4 regions of the Streptomyces sp. NBC_01012 genome follow, and region 3 is predicted to be linked to each of the others. Evidence: riboswitches for the same ligand, from Rfam matches in the RefSeq annotation. Region 3 holds a riboswitch; each other region holds the start of a gene.
The links. Region 3 has a riboswitch for cobalamin ahead of metE (5-methyltetrahydropteroyltriglutamate--homocysteine S-methyltransferase). Riboswitches for the same ligand answer to the same signal wherever they lie in the genome.

Region 1 (4,175 bases), 3.4 Mb from region 3:
GTCGGCAGGACGTTGACCAGGCCGCGCAGCGGGGATCCGGACGGGCCGGCCGGGACGAAGCCGCCGCTCAGCGCGTGCACCGCGTGGTCCAGCTCGTCGGTCGTCGCGGCGAGGCGGGGCACGACCTCGCGGGCGGCGAAGTCGAGGATGTCGGCGACGGCCCGGGGATGCCCCTCGGCCACACCGGCGACGGCCGCCGGATCCCAGTCGGCGTCGTCCATGGCCTGGACGAGCGCGCGGGCCTGCTCCTCGACCGTGTCGGCGGCGGTGCGGGTGGCGGCCGACTCGTCGAGGCCGAGCGCCTCGCGCAGGCCGGGCAGCGAAGCCGTGCCGCCCCAGATCTGCCGGGCGCGCAGCACGGCGAGCACCAGGTTGACGCGGTCCTTGCCGGCCGGGGCCGCGCCCAGGACGTGCAGTCCGTCACGGATCTGGACGTCCTTGATCTCACAGAGCCAGCCGTCGAGATGCATGATGAACTCGTCGAAGCCCTCGTCCTCGGGGCGGCCTTCGATGCCCAGGTCGTGGTCGAGCTTCGCGGCCTGGATGAGCGTCCAGATCTGGGCGCGGACGGCCGGCAGCTTGGCCGGGTCCATGGCGGCGATCTGGGCGTGCTCGTCCAGGAGTTGTTCGAGGCGGGCGATGTCGCCGTAGCTGTCGGCGCGGGCCATCGGCGGCACCAGATGGTCCACCAGGGTGGCGTGCACACGACGCTTGGCCTGGGTGCCCTCGCCGGGGTCGTTGACCAGGAACGGGTAGACGAGCGGGAGGTCACCCAGCGCGGCGTCGGGGCCGCAGGCGGCGGACAGGCCCGCGTTCTTCCCGGGCAGCCACTCCAGATTGCCGTGCTTGCCGAGGTGGATCATCGCGTCGGCGCCGAAGCCGTTGTCGTCGGCGGACGCGGCGATCCAGCGGTAGGCGGCGAGGTAGTGGTGCGAGGGCGGCAGATCGGGGTCGTGGTAGATCGCGATCGGGTTCTCGCCGAAGCCGCGCGGCGGCTGGATGAGGATCAGCAGATTGCCGCGGCGCAGCGCCGCCAGCACGATGTCGCCCTCGGGGTTGCGGGACCGGTCGAGGAACATCTCGCCGGGCGCGGGGCCCCAGTGCTCCTCGACCGCCTCACGGAGTTCGGCGGGCAGCGTGGCGAACCAGCGGCGGTAGTCGGCGGCGGGGATACGGACCGGATTCCGGGCCAGCTGCTCCTCGGTCAGCCACTCCTGGTCGTGGCCACCGGCCTCGATGAGCGCGTAGATCAGCTCGTCGCCGTCGCCTGAGACCAGGCCCGGGATGTCTTCCTCAGGGCCGAAGTCGTAGCCCTCGGCGCGCAGGCGGCGCAGCAGGGCGACGGCGCTGGCGGGGGTGTCGAGGCCGACCGCGTTGCCGATGCGGGAGTGCTTCGTCGGGTACGCGGACAGGACGAGCGCGATCCGCTTGTCGGCGGCCGGGATGTGACGGAGCCTCGCGTGCCGTACGGCGATCCCGGCGACCCGGGCTGCCCGCTCGGGGTCGGCGACGTACGCGGGCAGACCGTCCTCGTCGATCTCCTTGAAGGAGAACGGGACAGTGATCAGACGGCCGTCGAACTCGGGCACGGCGATCTGGGTGGCTGCGTCGAGCGGCGAGACACCCTCGTCGTTCTCCTCCCAGGCGGCGCGCGGGCTGGTGAGGCAGAGCGCCTGGAGGACGGGTACGTCGAGGCCGGTGAGGGCGCCCGCGTCCCAGGACTCGTCGTCGCCGCCCGCGGACGCCGTGGCGGGCTTGGTTCCGCCCGCGGCGAGGACGGTGGTCACGATGGCGTCGACGGACCGGAGTTCGTCGATGAGCTCGGGCTCGGGGGTGCGCAGCGAGGCGACGTACAGCGGGAGGGGGCGGGCGCCCGCGTCCTCCACGGCGGTGCAGAGCGCGTCGATGAACGCGGTGTTGCCGCTCATGTGGTGGGCGCGGTAGTAGAGCACCGCGACCGTCGGGCCCGTGACATCGCGGGCGGTCCGCTCCAGCGGACCCCACGCGGGGGCCGGGGCGGGCGGCTCGAAGCCGTGGCCGGTGAGCAGCACGGTGTCGGAGAGGAAGCGGGCCAGCTGCTCCAGGTTGGCGGGGCCGCCGTGCGCGAGGTAGGCGTGCGCCTCGGCCGCGATGCCGATGGGCACGGTGGAGGCCGCCATCAGCTGGGCGTCGGGGGCCTGTTCACCGGTCAGTACGACGACGGGCCGGCCGGTGGCGAGCACCTGGTCGAGGCCCTCCTGCCAGGCGCGTACGCCACCGAGGAGGCGGACGACGACCAGGTCGGTGCCGTCCAGGAGCTGCGGAAGGTCATCGGGGCCGAGCCGGGAAGGGTTGGCGTAGCGGTAGCTGACCGGGCCCTGGGAGGCGCGGGCGCTCAGCAGGTCGGTGTCGGACGTCGACAGGAGCAGGATCATGCGGCGTCAGCCCTTCCCCGGGGTGTCCACGCCCCAGGCAGTTGTCCGATTGGGATCTCCCCTGCTCGGGCGGAGCCGAGAGCGTGGGGAAAGGAGTTCCTGACTCGCACGGCCTCAGGGGGCCGGGCTCACAGTGGCGGGACCGCGCCGGAATCTCACCGGGCTTCCTCCATGTCACCTTTTGGTGATGACGGCCCGAACGGACCGCCGCTAGGCATAGTAGGCGGCAGGTGGGGGGTCCTGACCAGACGGCCCCCCGCTCCGACCGGCACGGCAGCGGCTGTCCGGTTAGGTCACGTACGAACGCGGCACCAGATGTCCGGCGGGCCACGGACCGGCGCGGCACCGGGTGTCCGGCGGGCCACGGACCAGGCCACCGACCGGCACGGCGCCGGGTGTCCGGTAGGTCACAGTGACGGCAGGGCCCCGCCACGGTCACGGTCGGTATGCTCGCCGCCATGCCCGCCTCCCCCCTCACGACCTCGTCCGAGGCCGTCACGTCCCGGTCCACGGGCGACGCATGTGCCCGGAGCAGCGGTGACGCCTGCCCCGGCGCGCTGCGTCTGCACCGGGCGGACGACGGGGCGCTGGCGCGGATCCGCATACCCGGCGGAGTGCTGACATCCCGCCGTGCGGCGGCGCTGGGGCAGGCCGCCGAGCGTTTCGGTGACGGTGAGTTGCATCTCACCTCCCGTGGCAACGTGCAGCTGCGCGGGCTCGCCCCTGAGTGCGGTGCCGAGCTGGCCGGGCTGCTCGACGAGGCCGGGCTGCTGCCCTCCGCCCGCCATGAGCGCGTACGCAATGTGGTCGCGTCCCCGCTCTCCGGGCTCGACGGCCTCGGGGCCCTCGACATCCGCCCCTGGCTGACCGGCCTTGACCGCCTTCTGTGCGGAAGTGAGAGCGCGACTGCGCTCTCCGGACGCTTTCTGTTCGCGCTCGACGACGGCCGCGGTGACGTGGACGCTCTCGGCGCCGACCTCACCCTGCGCGGCGACGCCGGCGGCGCCCTGCTGCGCGTCGGGGACGGCGACGCCGTACACCGCGTCCCCTCCCCCGACGCCCCCCGCGCCGCGCTGCTCGCCGCCGAAGCCTTCCTCGACGCGGCCCGCGGCAGCGGCGCCTGGCGGATCAGGGACCTGCCCGACAGCGGGGCGGCGCTGCCCTCCGAGGTCGAGCGCCGGCTGCGCAGGGCAGGCGTCACCGTGACCCCGGGCCACCTCCCCCGCCCCCTCGAAGCACTGCACCCGGCCCCGGGCCCCGTCCCCGGCGGCACCCACGAGACCGCGCTGTCCGTCGGCGTACCGCTGGGGCGGCTGGACCTGGCGCAGTGGCGGCTGCTGTCGAGCGCCGGGGAGCTGCGCCTCACCCCCTGGCGCGGAGCCGTGGTCACCGGGATCGCGCCCGGCCGTACGGAGGACCTGCTCACCGCCCTCTCGGAGTCCGGCCTGATCACCGGGCCAGGCTCCCCCTGGGCGGGTGTCGGAGCCTGTATCGGACAGCCAGGCTGCGCGAAGTCGCTGGCAGACGTACGGGCCGATGCGGGGGCCGCCGTCGGACCGGCCGGCCGGCTGCCTGTGTACTGGTCCGGGTGCGAACGCCGCTGCGGCCACCCCCACGGGGAGTGGATCGACGTGGTCGCGACCCCCGAGGGACACCGGATCTCCCATGTACGGAGGGACCGGGCAGCCGAGACGACGACGGTCCTGGCCGGCGACCCGGCCGCGCTCGCCGCCGCCGTGGCGGCAGCCAGGGGCCCACGCA
Region 2 (4,175 bases), 390 kb from region 3:
ACCGCTTCGTTCGGGCCATGTATGCCGAGCACGCATCCGTACCGACGATCCCGGCGTGGCTGGTCACCGACGCGCGAACGCTGGCCGCGTACGGACTCGGCGTGGTCCGCCCACACACTCCACGCTTCCTACTCGAACGGCATCTGCGATCCGGCTACCTGCGCACCGGCACGTCCGTGCGCCGTCTCGCGGCCGCGCTCGCTCACCCGGCCCGAGTGACCGTCACCCGGGTCACGGCTTGGCGTACTTCAGTGGGCGCACGTACAGGTCGCCCTGGATGGCCCAGAGCTTCGCCTTGCGCATCGTGATCCTCAGCGCGTAGAAGGAATCGCGATCGAGGTTCATCACGGATGATTTCTCCCACGTAAGCTGATGCCATCCGTTGCTGAGCTCACGGAGCCGGCTGCTGTCGGCTTCGAAGCCGCGTTGGATCACGGTCCCTGCCTGGTCCATCAGGTCCACATCGAGCCACCCGCCGTCTTCGATGTCGATGAGCAACTCGATGTTCTCGCCGAAGAAATTGAGTCCCTGTGTGGTGAGCGAGGACGGCGCGTTTCCGCTACGGCTCCCGTAGCAGGCGAACTTGTCCTTCCTGATGTATCCCCGGCCGAGTGCGGACTCGCGCCAACCGGTGTGTGGGCCCTTTCCGCCCATGTAGTAGAAGTACATCTTGTCGTCGATTTCCACGGGGGTCGAGGAGAAGATGACGCTGCTGTCGAAGTCTCCGCGCGGGTACTTCCCCATGCCCTTGCCGTGTGGGATGAACGTGCTGTCATCGAGAGCGACGTCGTTCCACTCGGTGAGGTTGGTGGACCACTGCAGTGCCAGGTCGACGGTGTCGTGGTACGGAAGAGTGGTGTCGCCGTCCCGGTACAGCGAGGCGAGCCCGAGGTAGAGGTCGCCGTACTCGAAGACCGGCATCGAGTAGATCTGCGAGTCGAACCCGTTGCCCCGGTGGACCTCGACCGGTTTCGACCAGTTGATGAAATCCTTGGACCGCGACATGGCGGATACCCGGATATTGCTGTCCCACAGGCGTGTGATCAGGACGTACTCATCTGTACGCGAGTCGCGGAAGACCAGGTTGTGGCAGTCCGCTCCTGGAGAAGGGCTGTTGGCAGGCCAGGGCTTCAAATCGCTGAAGTGAATGCCGTCGGACGAGAATGCCACGCACAGCGAGGTTCCGCCGGCTTCGCGCAGCGTGATCAGCTTGTACCGACGGGTGGGGTCGGGGTCTGCGGGGTCATGGAGGACGGATGTGCCCTGAACGTTTTCGAACAGGATGTTGTTGTCCTTGCTGCCTTCGAAACCGACCAGGCCCAACATGGGCTTCGTCCAGTGCACACCGTCAATGGACTCCGCGTAACAACACCCGGTTTTTCTGTCGGCGATGACGTAGTCCTGTCCGCGTCTTTTCTCCGGAGGAGTGTTGAGTGATGCGGGGTCGCGGAGGAAGAGTGTGTAGTAGCAGCGGAACTTCTTGTGATCGGCATCCCAGAAGACGTTCGGGTATCCATTGTCGAAGCGCGGCTCCCACGGCAACCTGGGATGCTCGAATATCCCTTCCCTGAACAGGGGGTTGTGCTTCTCGTCCTTGACGAAACCGCCCATCTCGATCCGGCAGTTCGCCATTCCCTGGTGACCGTTCCAGAGGCCGGTGTCGAAGGCGAAGTACTTGTGCGGCCGGCTCGTCGGATCGGCCGGTCGTGATCTGCCGGCCGTGGGGGCGGCCGACGGACTCGCCGTCGCCGGTTCCGCCGCGGCGAGGATGCCCGCGGCGCCCATCGCCGTCGTGGCCAGGCCTCCGACCACTACGCCCCGCCTGGTGACTCCGCTGAAGGGTTCGTCGCTCATGCGCTCTCCTCGGCTTGGCACAAACTCATTGAACCGGACAGCAGACGTAAGATGTCTGCTGTTTGGTGGTCAGGCTCGCAGTGGCCGACATGGAGTGCAAGACCCTGGCGCCCACTTTGTGGATGCCGTCGACCGGCGGGCCCGGCACCGGCAGGATGCGATGATGGCTGCGACAGGGCGACGGCGGTCCGAGGAAGCCGGTGAGAATCCGGCGCGGTCCCGCCACTGTGATCGGCGAGCGGATCCCGGCAACTCCACCACCCCGCAGGGGCGGGAAGGACGGGACGAGTGGTGACCCGAGAGCCAGGAGACTCACGCGGTCGCCTCCTCGATGGACGCCGGGGCGGATCTCCCCGGAGAGAGGGCGGTTCAGCGTGCCTGAGAAGCCGGACGAAGGAACCTTGGCCGAGGCCGAGGCCGAGGCCGAGGGGACAGGGGCGGCGGCCGGCCAGGTGCCGTGCCGGATCGTCGTGTGCCGTGACTGTTGCTGCGGCACCGCCAAGGTGAGCGGAATCGATCACGCCGCGCAGACGGCACGTCTACGCTCCGAGGCACCCGTACGTGTCTCCGAATGCCTCGACGTGTGCGACCAAGCCAACGTTGTCGTGGTGCAACCCTCCTCCGCCGGCCGGGCAGCCGGCGCCAGGCCGGTGTGGCTGGGGCTCGTCAACGATCCCCGAGCCACCGAGGACATAGTGGACTGGGTGCGCGCCGGCGGTCCTGGCATCGCCCCCAAGCCCGAGATTCTCGACCTGTACGCCTGCCTGCCGCCCGGCGCCGCGCGGTCTCCGAGAGTCCCGTGAAGGATTCCGTTCGGGCACCCGGGGCGGTCGTGGCAGAGGCCCTGGACGATGTGGCGGCCATCGGGGGCTTCTTCGCCCTGCGCGTCGGAGGGGATGACGAGGGCTGGTGTCCCGTGGACCACTTCTACAGCCATGGCTTCGCCGACCTGTCCACCGCCGTTGCCGCCCGATACCGCACCACCGAGCTCCGCGTCGGAGTCTCCATCGCGCACCTGGGGTACGCCGCCCGTCTCTGGTCGCCCGTGCTGGCCTGCGTGCTGCTGCACGGAATCGTGCCGGACCTGAGAGCGTTGCAGCGCGCCGACGACAGCTCGGAACTCAGGCTGCCCGAGCCCGCCGGCTGGTATGCCGACTCGCTGTCCGACCGTACGGGCAGCCTGTACGCCGAGGTGATGCGGCACCTCGACGGCCTGCGCGCCGGCTTGCACGTCAAGGTCGCTCCGCGCCTGCTGTACGGGAACGCCGCGTCCGCGTTGGCCGGATCAGGCGGCGTGCTGCTCTCCGCCCACCCACATCTGCGTGCTCCGCTCGGCGAACTCCTCACGGATCTGCTCGGCAGGGGACAGCTCGCCGGTACGGGGCAGTTGACCGGGCCGGACCTGGCTTTCCGCCGTCGCAGCTGCTGCCTCTACTACCGCACTCCGAGCGGCACGACATGCGGGGACTGCTGTTTCGCGGGCTGAGACGAGACGGGGCACCCCCTCGGGGGTGGCGCTCTCCGTCCCGAAGGTCGCTTTCACATCTGCCGCCTCCCGCGCCGGCCGTCCCCGGCCCCGGCCGAGGGCCGGTGTGCACGGCCTGCATCGCGGGACGTCGGCCGTGCACCGGCTCGGCGCATCGGGGGTCGGGATCAGGCGGCCTTCAGGCCGGGCTTGAGCACGACCTTCGAGTACCCGTCCTCGCGCTTGTCGAACCGCTGGTAGGCGTCCTGGGCATCCTCCAGCGGCAGCCGCTTGGAGACGACGAAGCTCGGCTCGGCGCGGCCGGCGACGATGAGGTCGCGCAGCTGCTGGTTGTAGGCCTTGACGTTCGCCTGGCCGGTCGCCATCCGCAGCCCCTTCTCCCAGAACTTGCCGACGTTGAACAGCAGTCGGCCGTGCGCGGCGTCCTCGTTCGGCGCGCCGGGATCGGAGGGCACGTAGAGGCCGACCACCCCGAGCATCCCGGTGGCCCGGACGCTCTGGACGAGGGTGTTGAGCACGACCGCCGGCTGTTCCTCGCCCTCCTGCACGGTGGCCTGGTATCCGACGGCGTCGATGCCCTTGTCGGCACCGGCCCCGTCGGTCAGCTCGATGATCTGCTCGGCCGCGTCGACCTTGCTGTAGTCGACGGGCACCGCGCCGATCTGCTCGGCCAGTGCCAGGCGGCTCGGCACCTTGTCGACGCTGAACACCTTCGACGCCCCTCGCAGAACCGCGGAGTAGGCGGCCATCAGCCCGACGGGACCGGCGCCGGAGACCACCACCGTCTCGCCCGGGCTGACCTGCGCCAGCTCCGTGGCGTGGTACCCGGTGGGGA
Region 3 (4,175 bases):
ACCAACCACCGCAAACAGGTTGAAACAGGTAATCAGTGGCCTGGGGATATGACCTGGTGGGACCGGCCCGGGGGCCACGGGGGCGCCCCGAGCCGGCCCTGAGGGTCAGGACGCCGGCAGCTCGCCGCGGACCGTACGGGCCGCGGACACGAGGTTCTCCAGCGAGACGCGGGTCTCCGGCCAGCCACGGGTCTTGAGCCCGCAGTCCGGATTGACCCACAGCCGGCCGGCCGGGATCGCCTTCAGTCCGGTGCGCAGCAGCTCGGCGGCCTCATCGGCGCTCGGAACACGGGGCGAGTGGATGTCGTACACGCCGGGTCCCGCTTCACGCGGGTATCCGTGGTCCGCCAGCTCGTGGGCGACCTGCATGTGGGAGCGTGCGGCCTCCAGGCTGATGACGTCGGCGTCGAGGTCGTCGATGGCCTGGACGATGTCACCGAACTCGGCATAGCACATATGGGTGTGGATCTGGGTGTCCGGTCGCACCCCGCCGGTGGTGAGCCGGAACGACTCCGTCGCCCAGGCGAGATACTCCTGGTGGTCGGCGGCGCGCAGCGGCAGTGTCTCGCGCAGTGCGGGCTCGTCCACCTGGATGACCGAAGTCCCCGCGGCCTCCAGATCGTTCACCTCGTCCCGGAGAGCGAGCGCGACCTGGCGGGCGGTGTCCCCGAGAGGCTGGTCGTCGCGGACGAAGGACCAGGCGAGCATGGTGACAGGCCCGGTGAGCATGCCCTTGACCGGACGGTCGGTGAGCGACTGGGCATACGTCGTCCAGCCCACCGTCATCGGCTCGGGGCGGGAGATGTCGCCCGCCAGTACCGGAGGACGGACATAGCGGGTGCCGTAGGACTGGACCCAGCCGTGCTGGGTGGCGAGGTACCCGGTCAGCCGCTCCGCGAAGTACTGCACCATGTCATTGCGTTCGGCCTCGCCGTGCACCAGGACGTCCAGCCCGGTCTCCTCCTGGAAGGAGATGACCTCCTGGATCTCGGCCTTGATGCGCTCCTCGTACCCGGCCGCGTCGATACGTCCGGCGCGCAGGTCGGCCCGGGCGGTGCGCAGTTCGTCCGTCTGCGGGAACGAGCCGATGGTGGTCGTCGGCAGCAGGGGCAGCCCGAGGTGCGCACGCTGGGCAGAGGCCCGTTCGCTGTACGGCTGCGAGCGGCGGGCGTCGCCCTCGGTCACCGCGGCTGTCCTGGTGCGGACAGCGGGGTCCCGGGTGACCGGGGAGTGCGTGCGGGAGGCAAGGTCGGCCCGGTTGGCGGCGAGTTCGGCGGTGATGGCGCCGGTGCCCCGGGTGATTCCCCGGGCCAGAGTCACGACTTCGGCGGTCTTCTGCCGGGCGAAGGCCAGCCAGCGCAGGAGCTGCGGGTCGATGTCGCGTTCGGCCGTGGTGTCCAGGGGGACGTGCAGCAGGGAGCAGGAGGGCGCCACGTCGACGCGTCCGGCGAGCCCGAGCAGGGTGCCGAGCGTGGAGAGCGACTTCTCCAGGTCGTTGATCCAGATGTTGCGCCCGTTGACGACCCCCGCGACCAGGCGCTTGCCGGGAAGCCCGCCGACCGCGGCCAGAGCGTCCAGATTCGCGGCGGCGGCCTCGGTGAAGTCCAGCGCGAGCCCGTCCACCGGTGCCTTGGCGAGGACGGGAAGGGCTTCGCCCAGCCGGCCGAAGTAGGAGGCGACCAGCAGCTTGGGCCGGTCGGCGAGCGTGCCCAGCAGCTGGTAGGCGCGCTCGACGGCGGCCAGTTCGGCCTGGCCGCGGTCCTGGACGAGTGCGGGCTCGTCGAGCTGCACCCACTCGGCGCCGGCCGCACGCAGGTCGCCGAGCACCTCGGCGTACACCGGCAGCAGGCGGTCCAGGAGCGTGAGCGTGTCGAAGTCCGCGGCGACACCCGGGGCGGGCTTGGCCAGGAGCAGATACGTCACCGGACCCACCAGGACCGGCCTGGCGGTGGCCCCCAGGGCTACCGCCTCCTTGAGCTCGGCCACCTGCTTGGCCGAGTTCGCCGTGAAGACCGTGTCCGGGCCCAGCTCCGGGACCAGATAGTGGTAGTTGGTGTCGAACCACTTGGTCATCTCCAGTGGTGCGACGTCCTGCGTGCCACGCGCCATCGCGAAGTAGCCGTCGAGCGGGTCGGCTGCGACCGCCTCGCGATGGCGTGCGGGGACGGCACCGACCATGACGGTGGTGTCCAGCACATGGTCGTAGTACGAGAAGTCCCCGGTCGGGACCTCGTCGATACCGTCGGCGCCCAGCTGCTGCCAGGTGGTACGACGTAGCTCCGCCGCGGTGGCGCGGAGGGCGTCCGCGGTGACCCGTCCCTTCCAGTAGCCCTCGACGGCCTTCTTCAGTTCCCGGTTCTGTCCCTGCCGGGGGTAGCCGTACACGGTGGACCGCGCTGCCGCGGTCGGGTGCTCGGTGGTCACGGAGATCTCCTTCGCGAGATGAATCCCTGAGATCCCGGAGACGGGACGAGAGCGCGAAGGGGTGACGTACCGGACGGGAGGCGCGCCGGACGACGCGGTGATCCGCCTGGTATGTACGCCGACCCGCCCACGAGGTCACCGGGATGGTCCGCGCACGGTTCGTCCGCGCGCGGGCAGATGGCAGGTCTTCGGACTCGCGGGCACGCCCTCAAGGAGGACACCTAATGGCCGTCGCTTCCCAGGCCCGGTACGTCGGACCCAGTGCGTATGACGGCGGTCGTTCCCGCTCACCGCTGCGGGGCAGTCCCGGAATTCCACCGGGTTCCCTCTTGCGACGCATCCCGTCTGGCGGACGGGGCGAACCAGCTGCACCCGCCAGCCTACGGGTCCGTCCGGGCGTCCGGTGCGCCAGGTCCAGCATGCGGATGGCCGGGGCGGCGGCCCACGGTGGCCCCGGCGTCGCGTGCCCAGACACGCTGAAGGGCCCGGTGGTCGATCACCGTGATGCCCTCCCGTTCCACGGCCTCACGGGCCTCGGGTGACGTGAGGAAGTCGTGGTCGGCACGGCGCACCCGCCATCCGCTGTCGACGGTTGTCGCCTCACGGTCGCCGAGACCGGGATGCACGGCCCATTCGCTGAGACCGATCGGCAGCGCCTGGAGCAGTCGGGCATACCGTGCCGCCTTGTCCTCGGTCGCCAGGGAGAAGCTGTCCAGGAAGTCGTGGTCGACGACGGGCAGCCCCCGCCGCCGCATCGCCCGAAGGCCCGGCTCCAGCCATACGCGGACGGCGAGGCCGTACTCCCGGGCCAGTTCCACGGTCAGGTCCAGGATGTCGTCGCGGCCTCCGTCGGCCAGGCAGTGGAAGTCCAGATGGGTGGGCGTGAGCCCCTTCTCGGTCACGGCGTCCAGCTGCGCGCGGAACTCGGTCTCGACCTCGTCGGGCCGGGCACGGCCGAGTAGGGCGGTCCGTCCTGCCGGCGTCGGCGCGAAGAAGTTGCCCGCGGGGTCGAGCAGCGAGGGCACCTTGTCCTTCGCGGCCAGGGGACCCCACGGGTGCCCGGGCATCTCACACACCAGGGTGAGATGGATCCCGAACGGGACGTCCGGCCGTCGCCGCAGCAGCCGTACGGCGTCCTGCGCCGCTGGACACACGGTCATGAGGCTGCACGACCCCGCGATCCCCTGCTCGATCGATTCGATCACCGCGGTGTTGATCGCGGGATACATGCCGAAGTCGTCGCAGTTGACGATCAACAGGCGGGCGTCCGGCGGGAACCCGAGCACGCGGTTCCACCGCGCCGAAGGGTTCACACCGGAAGATCCGACAGCTTCTTGGTCCATGCCCGCAGTCTGCTCCCCACCCCGACGGTCGCGCACATGGTTGTGGACCCGCAGGAACCCACTCTCCTCCGAGCCAAGGGTGAGTCGAAGCGCTTCAATACGGCCAACTCACACGCCCGCACAGGTTGTCGAAGGTCCGCCCCGCTCGCTTGACACCCACCTGCACGACTGCCATCTTCGAAGCGCTTCAACGATCATGCCCTGCGACTCGGGGCCTGACCCGAGGACGGTCCAGGTGCTCTTCGACAATCCCGTGATACCCGGCTTCAGTCCGGATCCGAGTGTCTGCCGCGTGGGCGAGGACTACTACGTGGCGACGTCCAGCTTCGAGTACGTCCCCGGGGTCCCGCTGTGGCACAGCAGGGATCTCGTGCACTGGCGGCTGATCGGACATGCCCTTGACCGCCC
Region 4 (4,175 bases), 6.6 Mb from region 3:
GACGCAGTCCCGTGGCCAGGACGACGGCTTCCGCCCGCAGCTCGGTCCCGCTCGCGGTGCGCACCGCACGGCTCGCCGCGTCGAACGCCGACGCACGCTCACCGAGGACGAACTCGGCGTCCAGGGCGTCCAGTACGTCCCGGGTGCGCAGGTGCGTGCGCTCGGCCTCCCAGGTCCCCGCGAGCACCTGCTTGGACAGGGGCGGGCGGTCGTACGGTGCTCCGGTCTCCTCGCCGAGCAGCGTGACGCGCCCGCTGTAGCCCTTGCGGCGCAGGCTCTCGACGACGGCGAGACCCGCGGCACCGGCCCCGACGACGAGTACGTCCGACGGCGTACTCACGCGTCCTCGTGGAGCTGGATGGCGGCGGCCGGGCAGATGTCCGCGGACTCGCGGACCCCTTCGTGCCGCTCGGCGGGCGGCGCCGGGTCGAGGAGGACGACGATGCCGTCCTCGTCACGCTGGTCGAACACCTCGGGTGCGATCAGCACGCACTGCCCGGCGCCGCAGCACTTCTCCTCGTCCACAGTGATCTTCATATGCTCTCCCTGTTCATGCGTGGCGTGCTTTCGGTGGTCATCGGTGGTCATCGGCGGCGCGTGGTGGGCGCGGCGAGCAGCCCCACCAGGGCGTCCTCCAGCGCGTCGGCGGTGCGCTTCCAGGCCGCGTCGGCACCGGCCGGCTCCTCGGCCAGGGCGCGCTCCTGCTCCGCGCAGGTGTGGGTGATCAGATGGCGGGCCATCTCGGCCCGCGCCGGGCGGATGTCCGGCGGCACGATGGGGTGCAGGCAGGTGCCGAGCCCCTTCAGGGTGCGGCGCAGGCTGTCGCGGGTGAGGGACTCGTCCGCCACCAGCGTCCGCATCAGCGGGTCGGTCATCACCTGTACGGAGAAACGCGCGTGCCAGGAGGGGGCGCCGACGGCGGCGTTGTGGTCGGTCACCGGGCGCAGCAGACAGCGCACCCAGTCCCGCAGGTCGGTGCTGTCGCCGGCGGCCTCGACGTATCGCGCGCGGATCAGGTCGACCTCGGTGCCGTGCCTGGTCATGATGGCCCGTACGAGCGTCGCCTTGCTCCCGAAGTGGTAACTGACGGCGGTGGTGTTGCCCTGGCCCGCCGCCTCGCCGATCTGCCGGTTGGAGACGCCCGAAAGACCGTGCTCCGCGTAGAGGCGCTCGGCCGCTTTCATGATGGCCTCGCGTGTGCCGGCGCCGCGGCCGGTGCGAGGCTCGGTTCTGTTCACGATGGCTTCCTCCTCGACGTCACGCTCTCTTGATCAGTCGCCTTCTCTTGATCACTAGAACACCGCCCCGCATTTGAGTCAACCGACTGACTTAATTGGGTGGGTGACCGGCCGGAATCATGCGCAGGGAGCCGGCCCGTCCGGATGCTCTAAACTGCATGCGCCTCGTGGGGGAAGTCCGGTCGAAGTCCGGCGCTGACCCGCAACGGTAGGCGGAGCCCGACAGGGTCCCGTAAGCCCGATCACCCGCGGTGGCGAAGCTCTGTCGATCGCCGTGGACTGCGAGAGGTGCTGCGCAAGGCGCCTCGCGCGCTCCGGGCCGCCCCTTGGATTACGTAGGCACGGCCCGAGGCGAAAGTGATCCGCCCGTGGCCACGCCCCCCGACCGAATACCGCCCCAGCGCGTCTCCCTACCCCTTCTCGTGACCGGCCTGTGCGTCGCGCTCCCGCTGTCCCTGGCCTGCGGGGCGGGAATCGGGGCGTCGGGGCTCACCTGGGGCGAGACGCTGCACCACCTGTGGGCCGGGCTGACGGGCGGGCGGATCACACCGGACGAGGTCTCCTCGTACACCATCGTCTGGGAGCTGCGCTTCCCGCGCTCCGTGCTCGCCGCCGTCGTCGGGGCCGGTCTGTCGGCCGTCGGCATCGCCGTGCAGGCCATGGTGCGCAACGCGCTCGCCGACCCGTTCGTCCTCGGCATCTCGTCGGGAGCGGCCGTCGGCGCCAACGCCGTGCTCATCTTCGGGGCCTTCGGCGCGTTCGGTGTCTGGGCGCTCTCCTCGGCGGCCTTCCTCTCCGCGCTGTTCGCCATGGTGCTGGTGTACGCGATCGCCAGGACCCCCCGGGGCCTCACACCGCTCAGACTCGTGCTGACCGGGACTGCGATGTACTACGGCTTCTCCGCCGTGACCACCTTCATGGTGTTCGCCGCCGAGCGGGGCGAGGCGGCACGGTCCGCGATGATGTGGCTGCTCGGCAGCCTGGGCGGGGCCACCTGGTCGTCGGTGCCGATCGCCGCGGGTGCCGTGCTCGGCGGCCTCGCCCACCTCGCCTGGTCGGCACGCCGGCTGAACGCCCTCGCCATGGGCGACGAGACCGCCGCCACGCTGGGGGTGGACCCCGGGCGCCTGCGCAAGGAGCTCTTCCTCGTCTCCGCCGCCGTCACCGGGGCCGTCGTCGCGGTCAGCGGCGCGATCGGCTTCGTGGGCCTGATGGTCCCGCACGCCGCGCGGATGCTGGTCGGCGCGGACCACCGCCGCCTGCTGGCCGTCGCACCCCTGGCCGGCGCCGTCCTGCTGATCTGGGTGGACATCCTGTCGCGGGTGGTGCTCGCACCCGCCGAACTGCCCGTGGGGGTGGTGACCGCGGCCATCGGCGTGCCGTGCTTCATCCTGCTGATGCGCCGCCGCACCTACACCTTCGGAGGCGCCTGATGCGCGTCGACATCGACACACTCACGGTGGAGCTCGCCGGCGCGCGGCTGGTGGAGGACGTCACGCTGCGCGCGGGCAGCGGGCAGCTCGTCGGCCTCGTCGGACCCAACGGCAGCGGCAAGTCGACCCTGCTGCGCTGCGTCTACCGGGCTCTGAGCCCCTCCGCGGGCACGGTCCGTATCGACGGGGAGGATCTGCGCTCCATGACGGCCAGGGAGAGCGCACGCAGGATCGCCGCGCTTCCGCAGGAGGTCGTCCCGGAGTTCGACTTCACCGTCGCCGAGATCGTGGCCATGGGCCGGCTGCCGCACCAGGGGCCGGTGGCCCGCACCACCGACGAGGACCGCAGGATGTGCGAGGCCGCGCTCAAGGGTGTCGGGGCCGCCCATCTGGCCGACCGCGGTTTCCTCACCCTCTCCGGAGGCGAGAAGCAACGGGTCCTGATCGCCCGCGCGTTCGCCCAGCAGCCTCAGGTGCTGGTGCTCGACGAACCCACCAACCACCTGGACATCGCCCAGCAGCTGGAGGTCCTGTCGCTGGTGCGGGGGAGCGGGCTGACCGTGCTCACCGCGCTGCACGACCTCAACCTCGCCGCACTCCACTGCGACGCCCTCCATGTCATCGACGGCGGGCGGATCGTCGCCTCGGGAGCACCGCACGACGTCCTCACACCCGAATTGCTGGCCGAGGTCTTCTGCGTACGGGCGCATCGCGTACCGCACCCCGAGACCGGCGCGGTGCAGCTGCTCTTCGACCGTCTCCCCTCCGTGTGACCCCTCCTCTCCGTGTGCCCCCCTCCGCCCGTCGACCGCCCCAAGGAGCCTCCACCGCCATGCGCCCCTCCGTACGCCCCGCCGCGCTCGCCCTCGCCGCCACTCTCGCCCTCGCCGGCTGCGGGGCGGAGGTCACCCCGGAGAACGGGAAGGAGGACGGCGCCCGGGCGGCCGGCGGCCACTACCCGGTGACCGTCACCAACTGCGGCGAGAAGAAGACGTACGACAAGGCCCCGCAGCATGTGGTCACCAACGATGTCGGCATCACCGAGATCATGTTCGCCCTTGGTCTCGAGGACCACATGGCCGGCTATGTGATGCCCGACGACAAGGGCGATCTGACGTCCGTGCCCTGGAAGGACGGCTACGCGAAGACCACCTGGCTGTCGAAGAAGCAGATCAACAAGGAGCTGGTCCTGGACGCAGGGGCCGATCTGGTCTTCGCGGGCTGGAACTACGGTTTCAGCGAGGGCGACGGCTTCACCCCCGCCGCGCTGCGGCGGGTCGGCATCGACTCGTATCTGCTCAGTGAGTCCTGCCGCAACGGACAGGGCAAGGCCCGCGGTGTGATGGCACCGCTCGACGCGCTGTACACCGACCTGGAGAACCTCGGCCGGATGTTCGACGTCGAGGACCGGGCCGACGCGCTCATCGCCTCGTTCCGCAAGCAGGTGGCCGACGCACAGGCGAAGGCACTCCAGGGCGCCGACCGGCCGCGTGTCTTCCTCTAC

Region 1: another riboswitch for cobalamin. It lies ahead of cobN (cobaltochelatase subunit CobN); the one in region 3 lies ahead of metE (5-methyltetrahydropteroyltriglutamate--homocysteine S-methyltransferase).
Region 2: another riboswitch for cobalamin. It lies ahead of OG623_RS02740 ((2Fe-2S) ferredoxin domain-containing protein); the one in region 3 lies ahead of metE (5-methyltetrahydropteroyltriglutamate--homocysteine S-methyltransferase).
Region 4: another riboswitch for cobalamin. It lies ahead of OG623_RS30455 (FecCD family ABC transporter permease); the one in region 3 lies ahead of metE (5-methyltetrahydropteroyltriglutamate--homocysteine S-methyltransferase).

What each region holds. Positions count from the first base shown of each region.
Region 1 is NZ_CP108688.1:3,651,269-3,655,443, forward strand. Features, by position in the region: gene cobN (cobaltochelatase subunit CobN) at 1-2,414, opposite strand, end outside; cobalamin riboswitch at 2,484-2,628, opposite strand; gene cobG (precorrin-3B synthase) at 2,861-4,175, shown strand, end outside.
Region 2 is NZ_CP108688.1:621,341-625,515, reverse strand. Features, by position in the region: gene OG623_RS02750 (FAD-binding protein) at 1-308, shown strand, start outside; gene OG623_RS02745 (hypothetical protein) at 232-1,785, opposite strand; cobalamin riboswitch at 2,045-2,168, shown strand; gene OG623_RS02740 ((2Fe-2S) ferredoxin domain-containing protein) at 2,307-2,657, shown strand; gene OG623_RS02735 ((2Fe-2S)-binding protein) at 2,687-3,340, shown strand; gene OG623_RS02730 (glutathione-independent formaldehyde dehydrogenase) at 3,508-4,175, opposite strand, start outside.
Region 3 is NZ_CP108688.1:236,052-240,226, reverse strand. Features, by position in the region: gene metE (5-methyltetrahydropteroyltriglutamate--homocysteine S-methyltransferase) at 106-2,424, opposite strand; cobalamin riboswitch at 2,600-2,791, opposite strand; gene OG623_RS01010 (polysaccharide deacetylase family protein) at 2,805-3,767, opposite strand; gene OG623_RS01005 (glycoside hydrolase family 43 protein) at 3,964-4,175, shown strand, end outside.
Region 4 is NZ_CP108688.1:6,807,384-6,811,558, forward strand. Features, by position in the region: gene OG623_RS30440 (NAD(P)/FAD-dependent oxidoreductase) at 1-340, opposite strand, end outside; gene OG623_RS30445 (ferredoxin) at 337-537, opposite strand; gene OG623_RS30450 (TetR/AcrR family transcriptional regulator) at 585-1,238, opposite strand; cobalamin riboswitch at 1,376-1,507, shown strand; gene OG623_RS30455 (FecCD family ABC transporter permease) at 1,607-2,671, shown strand; gene OG623_RS30460 (ABC transporter ATP-binding protein) at 2,671-3,444, shown strand; gene OG623_RS30465 (ABC transporter substrate-binding protein) at 3,504-4,175, shown strand, end outside.